DNA from 3 places in the Roseibium sp. R5 genome. Region 3 is predicted to be linked to each of the others. Evidence: predicted binding sites of a transcription regulator. Region 3 holds the regulator's gene; each other region holds the start of a gene.
The links. Region 3 encodes LexA, which represses DNA repair genes until DNA is damaged. Its sites were predicted from a motif close to TGTTCNNNNTGTGTTCNG; they were not measured.
Positions count from the first base shown of each region.

Region 1: a site for LexA is predicted at 1,756-1,773, ahead of AC0J4F_RS05915 (ImuA family protein). Genes of this name have one in related genera too.
Region 2: a site for LexA is predicted at 2,519-2,536, ahead of uvrA (excinuclease ABC subunit UvrA). Genes of this name have one in related genera too.

Region 1 is NZ_CM146910.1:1,293,912-1,297,936, reverse strand. It holds gene ffh (signal recognition particle protein) at 1-389, opposite strand, end outside; gene rplS (50S ribosomal protein L19) at 802-1,278, opposite strand; gene AC0J4F_RS05915 (ImuA family protein) at 1,805-2,794, shown strand; gene AC0J4F_RS05910 (Y-family DNA polymerase) at 2,676-4,025, shown strand, end outside.
Region 2 is NZ_CM146910.1:3,817,142-3,821,166, reverse strand. It holds gene uvrA (excinuclease ABC subunit UvrA) at 1-2,309, opposite strand, end outside; gene AC0J4F_RS17855 (single-stranded DNA-binding protein) at 2,814-3,365, shown strand; gene AC0J4F_RS17850 (L,D-transpeptidase scaffold domain-containing protein) at 3,697-4,025, shown strand, end outside.
Region 3 is NZ_CM146910.1:3,928,731-3,932,755, reverse strand. It holds gene AC0J4F_RS18370 (ComEC/Rec2 family competence protein) at 1-2,219, shown strand, start outside; gene lexA (transcriptional repressor LexA) at 2,289-3,002, opposite strand; gene AC0J4F_RS18360 (hypothetical protein) at 3,455-3,874, shown strand; one part of gene AC0J4F_RS18355 (IS3 family transposase) at 3,952-4,025, shown strand, end outside.

The DNA.
Region 1 (4,025 bases), 2.6 Mb from region 3:
CGCTTGTCGCGCTGGGTGAAACGGCGGGCAATCTTGGCCGTGGTGGTGGTCTTACCGGAACCTTGAAGGCCGACCATCATGATCGCGACCGGCGCCGGTGCGTTCAGGTCGATCGGTTGACCTTCTTCACCGAGCATTTCGACAAGCTGGTCGTGAACAATCTTCACCACCATCTGGCCTGGGGTGACGGATTTTACGACCTCCGCGCCAACGGCACGGTGACGGACCTTGTCGGTGAAAGAACGAACGATCGGCAGGGCGACGTCGGCCTCGATCAGCGCGCGGCGAATTTCGCGCAGCGCTTCATTGACGTCGTTTTCCGACAGCGCACCGCGGCCGGTGAGCTTGTCGAAAATACCGCTTAGTCGATCGGACAGGCTTTCAAACATCAAAGGGTCCTTGGCTCAATTCGTTTCGGGAAATCTCCCGAACCATATGGGGAACCATCATTGAAATCCAACCGAATGCGAGGGCGCAAAGCAGTTTGACACCCGAGGGCGCATCGCGCTGTCGGGTGGGAACCTCCGGGCGCTCTTTATACCTTTGCGGGTCCCGGTCGGCGGATTGAAATGTCAGTCACTCATATGGAGTCCGCGGGCTTATGCCGGAAAGAGGAAAGAGAGTCAAGGAAGGCTGCGGATTTCTGGTCTTTATCAGCGCCAGACACCGTCTGCCTTTCCGGCATCAAGCTGGTCTAGACAAAGAAACACCACGCAACAAACCGCCCCATGGCTCCAAAACAACAAAACGGCTCCTGGATCACTCCAGAAGCCGCCTTGCGAAACGGGTCTTGAGAGCTGCTTATTCGGCAGCGGTCTCTGCAGCAGCTGCTTCTGCTTCGGCCTTTTTGGCTTCAGCCTTGGCTGCCTTTGCAGCAGCAGCTTCCGCGCGGGCGTCTTCGTTGAGACGCTTGGAGCGGGCGTTAGTGTTCTCGGTGATACGGGCAGACTTACCGCGGCGGTCGCGCAGGTAGTAGAGCTTCGCACGGCGGACTTTACCGCGGCGGACAACCTCTACGCCTTCCAGCATCGGAGAGTAAATCGGGAACACACGCTCAACGCCTTCGCCGTAGGAAATCTTGCGGACGGTGAAGCTTTCGTTGATGCCGCCGCCAGAACGCGCAATGCATACGCCTTCATAAGCCTGTGTACGGGTCCGGTTGCCTTCGGTGACCTTCACCAGAACGCGGACGGTGTCGCCCGGAGAAAATTCAGGAAGCTTACGCTGAGCTTCGATTTTCGCCATTTCTTCAGCGTTCAGCTGCTCGATGATATTCATGGCATGTTTCCCTTTTCAATTACAAAGCGGTCAGAGCGTCCTTGGGATCAAAGGTGCCAAGAACGGGTTCACCAGCTTTGGGCCATGTTGCATATCCGCCGGATTTTATGGAGTTCGGTGCCCGGTAAAAGCATCGCCCAGAACACAAGGCTTCCTGCCGGAAGACACGCATTCATCCAACTTGGGCGGGCGTATACAGGATTTTCAGGCCGTTGTCATGCGGATTCTTGCCGTTTATCTCGGAAGAAGCCCGCAGAGGTCTGCGCATTGTACCCCAAAGGAACCATCTGTCCGGAATACGCGTTCTTTGGTGACCGCATTTCAGGATCACTCACCACTCGACAATGCTGCGTCACTAACTTGCGTGTTTCCGGACCTTCAGGACAACACAAGGCGCTGAAAACTAACGCTAGGTCAAAGGACACGCACGGCTTTTCAAAAAGCTGCTTGACTCTCTGACCGTTCTCCGGAATCAATAAGAACAAATAGAGAACAAAAACCAGCGTGATTGGAATCAACGTGCACAATGTCCGCCGCATCCGAACATAGCACATCTCTTGCCGAGCTGCGTCGCCGCATTGCGGATCTTGAGGGTCGCCTCCCCTTTAAGACGCAGTTTGGTCCGGCCCCTGCGACCGCCGCCAACCCGCAGGGGCCGGACAGTTTTTTGAAAGACCGTCCGGCGGACGGCAAGACGCAGGCTGAGGGTTTCGAAGCTGAACCGCCCGGAAAGGGCGGACCAGATAACCTCACCGCCCGGTGTCCATTGGGACTGGAGACTCTCGACCGGCTGTTTCAGCCCGGCAACAGCTTATCGGGCAGCGGACTGAAATTGGGGGCCTTGCATGAGGTGGTCAGCTCCGAAAGCCGCAATGCCGGGGCACTCAGTGGCTTCGGCCTTGCGCTTCTTGCACGGCTTCTGGCCATAAGGTCCGGGCCGGTTCTGGTGGTCCAGGATATCCGGGCCACTCAGGAATCCGGCCGGCTTCATGGCGCCGGGCTGCTGGACTTCGGCATTGATCCGGCCCGGCTGATCGTGGTGCGGGCGAGAAAGCTGGAAGACGTTCTGTGGTGCCTTGAGGAAGGCGCGTCCTGCAGTGCCCTTGCCGCCGTTGCCGGCGAAATCCAGGGCGGGGAACGTCTCGTGGATCTCACGGCAAGCCGCCGTATTTCCCTGCGGGCCAGCCGCAGCACGGTCCCGGTCATCTTGCTCCGTCATGGAGCAGCACAGGAACCGACCGCAGCCGTCACCCGCTGGCAGATTTCTCCGGCCGCCTCAAAGGCTCCGGAGTTCTTGGAAAAAGCACCCCATGCGGGCCTGGGAGCGCCAGCATGGCACATCGACCTGACGCGGAACCGGGAGGGCCGTCCCGGCCGCCTGACCGTGGAGTGGGACCATGCGAGACAAACATTTGCCGCACCAGCGCATCCTCTCGCTCTGGATCGCGGATCTTCCCTGCGACCGGATCCTGCGCCGGCTGCGGGTCAGCTCCACACCCTCCGCCCGGCAGGCTGAACCGCCGCTCGCCGTTTTGGAAAAAATCCGGGGCGTCCGCCGGATTGTCGCCTTGAATGAAACCGCAAGGGCCTGCGGCTTGCGTCTCGGCGAGGCGGAAGCCGATGCGCGGGCCCGGATCCCGCATCTTTTGTGTGAAGACGCCGATCCGGAAAAGGACGCTGCCTTGCTGGGCGCTGTCGCGGACTGGTGCGCCCGCTACACGCCTTTGGTGGCGCTCGACGGCAAGGACGGGCTGTTTCTCGACATCACGGGCTGCGCGCACCTTTTCAAAGGAGAGGAAGCTCTTTTGAAAGATGCCTTGGAACGGCTTCACCGGCAGGGGTTTTGCGTTGCCGGTGCGATCGCTGGAAGCGCAGGGGCGGCCTGGGCGCTCGCCCGCTTCGGTTCCGGCGGTGTTTTGGCGGACAGCCAAGAACGGCAAGCCCTTGCCCCCTTGCCCCTTGCAGCTCTTCGGGTACCTTCTAAAGCTGTCTCCGGCCTGAACCAGGTTGGCCTGAAAACCATTGGTCAGTTGTATGACCGGCCGCGCGCACCGCTCACCAACCGTTTTGGTGCAGACCTCATCCTCCGGCTTGATCAGGCGTTGGGGCTTCAAGGAGAAGCGATTTCTCCCCGGTTCGAAGCTCCGCTGATTTCCGCAGAGCGGCGGTTCTTCGATCCCATCTCACAACTCGATGACGTTAAGGCGGTCGCCCTCTCCCTGGCCGGTCAGGCCGCCAAGGCGCTGGAACGCCGGGTCGAAGGCGGGCGCGTCTTTGAATTGAGCTTGTTCCGGGTTGATGGCGCGGTTCAAAAATTCCGTGTCGGTACCAGCAGCCCGTTGCGCGACCCCAAACGCGTTCTCCGGCTGTTTGCCGAAAAACTGAAGGCCGATGAAGGGGCAATCGATGCAGGCTTTGGCTACGATCTTGTCCGCCTGGATGTTCTGGTCGCCGATAAGGCCCCGGCCGTTCAATCGGCGCTGACAGCACACGGTGCAGCGGAAGCCGATGCGAGCCTGGACGATCTGGTGGACCGGTTGGGTGCCCGCTTGGGCCCTGAGCGTGTTACCCGGCTTTTGCCGGTCGACCGGCATCTGCCGGAAAGCCAGACCGGGTATGTACCGGCAGCCTTCGCCCAACAAGACGCGCTCGTCTGGTCCGGATTTTCAAAAAGCGCGGCCGCTCCCGATCTGCACCATGCGCACCCCTCATCCAGTCCTCAACTCGGGTTTGCTGAAGACACCCGT
Region 2 (4,025 bases), 110 kb from region 3:
CCATCGCCCTGGCAGGCCTCGCATCGGCCGCCCTTGACGTTGAACGAGAACCGGCCAGGCTGATAACCCCGGGCCTTGGCCTCCGGCATTCCGGCAAACCACTCCCGGATCGGGGTGAAGGCCCCTGTATAGGTCGCAGGGTTAGAGCGAGGCGTCCGGCCAATCGGCGACTGGTCGATGTCGATCACCTTGTCCAGAACTTCAAGGCCCTCGATGCGGTCATGCGGTGCCGGATTGTCCCGTGCGCCATTCAAACGGCGAGCAGCCGACTTATAGAGCGTATCAATCAGGAACGTGGATTTGCCGCCACCGGACACACCGGTGACACATGTAAATGTGCTGAGCGGCACGTCGACATCGACGTCTTTCAAGTTGTTGCCACGCGCGCCTTTTACGGAAATCTTGCGCTTCTTGTTGATCTTGCGCCGTTCTGCGGGCAGCGGAATCATTTTTGCGCCGGACAGATACTGACCTGTCAGCGAGTTGCCATTGGTCATGACTTCCTGTGGCGTGCCCTTCGCAACGACCTGGCCGCCATGAACCCCGGCGCCGGGGCCGACATCAACCACATAGTCAGCGGTCAAAACGGCATCCTCGTCATGCTCGACCACAATGACCGTATTGCCGAGATCCCTGAGGTGACGGAGCGTCTCCAGCAGACGGGCGTTGTCGCGCTGATGGAGCCCGATGGAGGGTTCATCGAGAACGTAAAGGACGCCAGTAAGGCCGGAGCCGATCTGCGAGGCGAGACGAATGCGCTGGCTTTCACCGCCGGACAAGGTGCCGGAGGACCGGGCCATTGAAAGGTACTCAAGGCCGACATCGTTCAGAAATTTGAGCCGTTCGCGGATCTCTTTCAAAATACGCCCGGCAATCTCGGTCTGCTTGTCGTTGAGTTTTTCAGGCAGCGCGTCGAACCAGAGTGCGGCTTCCCGGATCGAAAGTTCGGTGATGTGGCCGATGTGCCGGTCTGCGATCTTGACGGCCAGGGCCTCCGGTTTCAGACGGAAACCCTGACACGAGGGGCAGGCGTGATCCGATTGAAAGCGAGCCAGTTCTTCGCGCACCCAGGTCGATTCCGTTTCCCGCCAGCGCCGTTCAATGTTGCCGATGACGCCCTCGAACGGTTTTTCCGTCCGGTAACTACGCACACCATCGTCATAGACGAACTCAATCGCTGTTTTCCCCGTGCCATGCAAAACGGCGTCCTGAACTTCAGGGCCAAGGTCCTTCCAGGGCGTTGCCATCGACACATCATAGTGCCGGCACAGGGCCTCCAGGGTCTGCGTGTAATAAGGCGAAGTTGATCCGGTCTTCGCCCATGGCAAAACCGCGCCTTCCCGCAAAGACAAGGTGTGATCCGGGACAACGAGGTCTTCTTCAAAGGCAAGCGTTGTGCCGAGGCCGTCGCAGGTGGGGCAGGCACCAAACGGGTTGTTGAACGAAAAGAGGCGCGGCTCGATTTCCGGGATTGTGAAGCCGGAAACCGGGCATGCGAATTTTTCGGAGAAGATCATCCGCTTCGGATCACCGTTTTCTTCCGTTTCGCCCGCAAACTCTGCAATGGCAATCCCGTCAGCAAGTTTCAGCGCTGTTTCAAGGGAATCGGCCAAACGGCCCGCGATATCATCGCGCACGACAATCCGGTCCACGACAACGTCGATGTCGTGCTTGAATTTCTTGTCCAGCGCAGGAGCCTCGGAAATCTCGTAGAAGGTGCCGTCAATCTTGACCCGTTGAAAGCCTTTTTTCATCAGCTCCGCAAGTTCCTTGCGGTATTCCCCTTTGCGGCCGCGAACCATCGGCGCGAGCAGATAGAGTCGGCTGCCTTCGTCCAGATCCATGATCCGGTCCACCATCTGACTGACGGTCTGGCTTTCAATCGGCAGGCCGGTCGCCGGTGAGTAGGGGATCCCGACACGGGCGAACAGGAGACGCATGTAGTCGTAGATCTCGGTGACCGTGCCGACGGTGGAGCGCGGGTTGCGGGAGGTAGTCTTCTGTTCAATGGAGATCGCCGGGGACAGACCATCTATCTGGTCGACGTCCGGCTTTTGCATCATTTCCAGAAACTGACGGGCGTAAGCGCTCAGGCTTTCCACATAACGCCTCTGGCCTTCTGCATAGATCGTATCGAAGGCAAGGGAAGACTTGCCCGAGCCCGACAATCCGGTCATCACGATCAACTTGTTGCGTGGCAGATCGAGATCGACGTTTTTCAGATTGTGTTCACGGGCACCGCGGACGCTGAGCACCTTGGTTGGGTCGTTCTTCCAGCTGTCGGTGTCAGGGGCCTTCGGCGTCGTCATATTACGTGTCTTTCTGGTCTTGTGCAGGCCGCCCAATCTGGGCTCATGAATGAATTTGGTCCGGCTAAGCGGGCAGGGCGGGCCACTCGGACCCGATATAGCAGTTTCCAGTTGGGCTTCCAGATGGGCATTTGCGGAAAATGCTGTTGAAGGTCACCAGGAGACCAAAAAGGGGCCTGCGGAAATTGCGCCAAGGATACGAAACTGATAAGAACAAAACAAGTACATATATGCCGAATGCAGACCAATTTGCGAAATGGGATCTGGCGCGGCTGGATTGCCCTGGTTCTATCGAAGCTTTGGCAAGTGTGCAGATGCGGTGCATTCGGGAACCGGTAAGTGCTCAACATTGTGGAAAATGGGGGGCATGCGGAAAAAGTGGCGGCGATCAAGCGAGGAGATCGTTAGGGTGTGGCCCAACAAAGCTGCGCCGCGTCAGGGCGTCAAACCGTGCTGCTGCCAAAAAAGCTGGGCCGGAAGCAAAAAGACAAACAGGAGCTGAGTATGGCGGGAAGTGTCAACAAAGTCATTTTGGTTGGGAACCTTGGAGCGGATCCGGAAATCCGGCGCACCCAGGATGGCCGGCCGATTGCCAATCTGCGGATTGCAACATCCGAATCCTGGCGGGACCGCAATTCCGGCGAGCGCCGCGAAAAAACCGAATGGCACCGTGTGGTCATCTTCAATGAAGGCCTATGCAAGGTGGCGGAAAACTATCTTCGCAAAGGCTCCAAGGTCTACCTGGAAGGGCAGCTGCAAACCCGTAAATGGCAGGACCAATCCGGGCAGGACCGGTATTCGACCGAAGTCGTGCTGCAAGGGTTCAACTCCAATCTGACGATGCTTGACGGACGCGGCGAAGGCGGCGGTCAGCCCGGCGGATTGCCGGACTACGGCAATGACCAGGGCGGCGGCGGATTTGGCGGCGGGTCTTCCGGTGGCGGTGGCGGCAGCTTCGGCGGCGGCGGCGGTTACGGCGGTGGATCTTCTGGCGGCGGATTCGGTGGACCGTCCGGCGGTGGCTCCGGCCCAATGGATGATGAAATACCGTTTTAAGTCATGAAATTTCGCGTCTGGCGTGTGTCGGGATGCCGGCACGCCAGGCGGAGACGTGCAAATACGTCACACTGACGTGAATTGGAAACCCGCACCTTACCTACGCACTTAACCTTACGTATGGGCTTGGTGTAGTATTCTTCTCTAAAATGACACGAAATTGCGGTCCACGCCGGATTCCCGAAAGGGTCGGCTTGAAGACCGTGCGGGTGATCATGGACTGCTCATATTCCCAAGAGCAGCGACCGGATGACCAACGAGGCAGGAACAATGACCAGGGTCTTGGGCGCTCCTGGTTTGTGTTGGACAATTTGAAATACAGGTTTTGACAATGCGAACGAGCATGATGGCACACGGCAAACCGGCCTCCGGCTACAAACTGTCTTTCGGACAAAAAATTGGCGCCGGCCTCAAGGCAGGCTTGATGGCGAGCGTTCTGGCAACGGGTTTCACCGCGCTGCCGGTTGCTGATGCCGAAGCCCAAGGCTTTTTCCAGCGCCTTTTCAATCCTGAAGCCCAGCAACGCCAGCGTCAGCGAGAACTTCAGGAGCAGCGCCGCAAGAAAGCGACCAAGGTTCGTGTGTCTGCCCCGCGGTATCTGACTTACAAGCCGGACACCTTCAAAGCCGTCTCGCTTGCGCCTTTGTCGGAAAAGAAAAC
Region 3 (4,025 bases):
TCCTCTACAGCTTGTTGCCTGAGGAGCCGAGTTGGCTCGTTCTTGGTGTGCTATTCGTTTTATCAGCTGGTTTTGCTGGCTCCCACGCTATCCGAACGGGGCTGCCGCGAATTTTGACCCTTTTGCTCGCCCTTTTTGCAGGGCTCAGCATTGCAACACTCCGAACAGCTGCAGTGGACGCACCCCGGCTGGCGGAGCCGATGACTGTTCTGTTGCGCGGTGACGTCCTGAAGGTGCAGGAAACCCGGTCCGGCAAGCGGCTTGTGGTCCGCGTCAGAGAAGTTGATGCCAGAGAAAATACTGAGGGGCGGTTTGCAAACCGGGTCCGGCTGCGCATACCGGCAGATACGGGCATTGCGCCCGGCGACTGGATCAAAGTCCGGGCCCGGTTGTTTCCGCCTATGGGTCCTGTGGTGCCCGGCGGATATGACTTTTCCTTCCGCGCCTATTTTGACGGTATAGGCGCAAGCGGCTTCAGTTACGGCGCGCCAGAGATCGTCGCGGGACCTCCGAAATCTCACGTTCTGCAGCTGGTTCGCAAAGTAAGTGCTTTGCGCCAGCACTTGGCAGCGCGGATATCTACGCTTTTGCCGGAAGGCCCGGAAACGGCTCTTGCGGTTGCACTCTTGGTGGGCGATCGCAGCAGTATTGATGAGAAGACCGAAGAGAGCCTTCGGGCTGCCGGCCTGGCACATATTCTGGCAATTTCTGGCCTGCATATGGCGCTCTTTGCAGGCGGTGCTTATGCTGTGTGTCTTGGCGCCCTAGCACTTATCCCAGGCCTTGCGTTGCGCTGGCCGATCCACAAGGTTTCAGCCGTTCTCGCCCTTGTCGCGGCAGTTTTTTATCTTCTCCTGTCCGGGGCTTCAGTCGCCACGCAAAGATCCTTCATTATGATTGCGTTGGTTTTTTTGGGGATCATGACCGGACGCCGGGGTTTGACGCTGCGATCGGTCGCAATCGCCGGCCTGTTCTTGCTTCTACTCGCGCCGGAGCGCCTGTTTTATCCAGGTTTTCAGATGTCGTTTGCGGCCGTGATCGCACTGGTCGCCGTTTATGATCTTTGGCGGTCGCATCAAAAGAGAAGAAGGTTGCTTGTCTCATCAGCAAACGGGCTCTCTTGGTTATTGTCCGGCGCACTAAAATGGGCCACCGGTTTGTTCGTGACGGCCCTCGTCGCCGGGATCGCAACCGGCATTGTCGGTGCATACCACTTTTCCCGGATCGCGCCCTTCGGACTGGTCGGCAACATGCTGGGCATGCCGGTCTTTTCGATCATCGTGATGCCAATGGGCGTGGTGGCACTGGTCCTGATGCCGTTCGGTTTGGCGGCAATCCCGCTCAAGGTCATGAGCGCTGGTCTGGCGGTGCTGATCCAGATAGCGGAGTTCACAGAACAGATCGCGCCTGACTTCGGCCGAATGGGAAGTCTGACCGGACTGTCTGCCGCTGTTTTATTGGCCGGTTTCTTTGGCCTGCTGCTCGCCCCGGGCCGTTTCCGGATGATCGGTTTGGGTCTCGCACCTGCCGGAATTGCGCTCGCGGTAATATCGCGCCCGCCGGATGTCTATATTCCGGCAGCAGGGTCTCAATTGGCTGCCCGGGATATCGACGGGACCTTAGCGTTATCCAACGCCAGAAGTTCTTTTGCCACTGAGACTTGGTTCGAAGGGGAGGGAGTTTCGGTCGAGACGATTAAATCGCACAAGATGAAAGACGATCAGCGCGCTTGTGACCCTTTAGGCTGTGTTGTCCAGGCGTTCGCAGCAAGGGCAGAAGTTGGTGAGGAGCGGATTCCAATCACCATCGCCCTACCGAAGACCCGGAATGCCCTTTTTTATGATTGTCAAAAGGCAGATATGATCGTGACCGATATGATCGCGCCAGAAACCTGCAACGTAGCCGTTTTCGACCAGGATATCAGAAAGGCGCGCGGTGCCATTTCCATCTGGCTGGACCAGGCGTGTCGAACAGGCACCTCAACAAAAGACCAGATGATCGAAAACGGGGTGAGAATAGAATCTGCAGTTCAAAGAAAGAGTGAGGTGTTGCCGCCGATAACGCAGCCGCAAACCACACCCGCACGGACCAGAGCTCCCAGCGCAGCTGTTTGCCAAACGCAAATAAAATCAGTCAAATACGCCAAGCCAACGCCTCCGCGGCCGTGGCACAAGCAAGGCACAGTCACACGCTCAAGCTTGCGCGCATCTGCTGACTAGAGCTGATGGTAGTACCTACAAACCCGCAGTAGCAGGCAACTCTTGAAAATGCCTGCCAGTCTCGAAGCTTCAGTATCGGCGGAACAGGGAAACAAGTTTCCCTTGCACACGGACACGGCCCGGTCCGAAAATACGCGTCTCGTAGGCGGGGTTGGCGGCCTCAAGCGCGATCGACGCGCCTTTTTTACGCAGCCGTTTGAGTGTCGCTTCCTCATCGTCCACAAGGGCCACGACGATGTCGCCGCTGTCCGCGCTTTCTGTTCGGCGGATCAAGACGGTGTCGCCGTCCAAAATGCCGGCCTCAATCATTGAGTCCCCGCGCACTTCCAGAGCGTAATGCTCACCCTTGCCAAGGAGTTCTGGCGGGACGCTGATGGAGTGGCTGTGGGTCTGGATTGCCTCGATCGGAACACCGGCCGCAATCCGGCCCATGACCGGTATTTCCGTCGATGCTGCATCAGGTTCTGGCGCGGGGGCAGGGGCTGGCGCCGGTTTGCCGAGCGATCCTTCAATCACCTCTGGCGAGAAGCTCCCCCTTGGACGCGGCGCACCCAGGCCCGGCGCGATTGAATCCGGCAAGCGGACCACTTCCATGGCGCGGGCTCTGTTGGGAAGCCGGCGTATGAAGCCGCGTTCTTCCAGGGCGGTTATCAGTCGGTGAATGCCGGATTTTGAGCGGAGATCCAGGGCATCTTTCATTTCATCGAAAGACGGCGGAACCCCCGTTTCCTTCAGTCTCTCGTGAATGAACATGAGCAGTTCGTACTGCTTGCGCGTCAGCATACTGCGGTTCCTCGCCCTGAGTTTGGTTTCGCCTGAGAATCGCTCAGTACAAATCGAGAACATTCTACCTGTTCTCATTGTGTTCTGCAAGGGTAAACGTTCTCTTACTGTTCTGCTGTAGCTGTTAGGGAATGTAATCCCTTGAGACATGTGTGAACAAAACATGATTCTCAAATTTGGTGTAAGGTGCTACAATTGGTTATGACGGCATTACCAGCTCAACCGCAAATATCTGCTACACTTTTTAGTGTTGTTCTGCTCCAATGCGCTCGAGGCGTGTTGGAGGTCTTTATGAAGTTGTTTTATTCCGTCTATCGCTAAAGGCGGGGCGGCAAAAGGATGCATTTGAACGCAGAAAGGTAGATGGTACAGAATTTAGTAGGGAATAGTGGCTTCGGGACGTTTTTTCCAAGCAATTCACTTTTGATCATCGAAGCAATGATTTCTTTTTCGTGCCAGAAGACAGTGGCAAAACAGGATTGCCGGACTTTTTGATAACCGGTTGGATCGCCCGCGACAAAGAAGTAAAGGAGCGGACCGCTCCGTGGGAAGGGTTGGCGCCAACTAAACACGATTCTTGGCAAGCATCACTTATACTCATCGACCCCCGTCATCATGATGACGGGCAGAAAGTTGCGTTCGAAAACCGTCCAGCAGATGTTGGCCAGCCTGTACCTATTCTGGCATCACTTGCTCGATATCTCTCAGATAAAGGGCCTGAAGAACCATTCACTGTTGATGCATTTCCTATTATTCAGGCGCGGTCGTTTTCACGCTTCGCCGCTGATCATCAGGGGCAAATCAAATACATTTCATATGATGTGGCCGTTCCAAATATGTTTGGAAGCCCCGACGATTTTTCGAAGGAGTGAGCTACCTCCCGAAATTAGGACACTGACGTAAGCTACGATTTGTTGTCTGCTGGTCTTCGAGAACAAGGAGATCAGAGATGTCGAAACGCAAGCAGCACTCGCCGGAGTTCAAGGCGAAAGTCGCCCTGGCAGCGTTGAAGGGCGAAGAGAC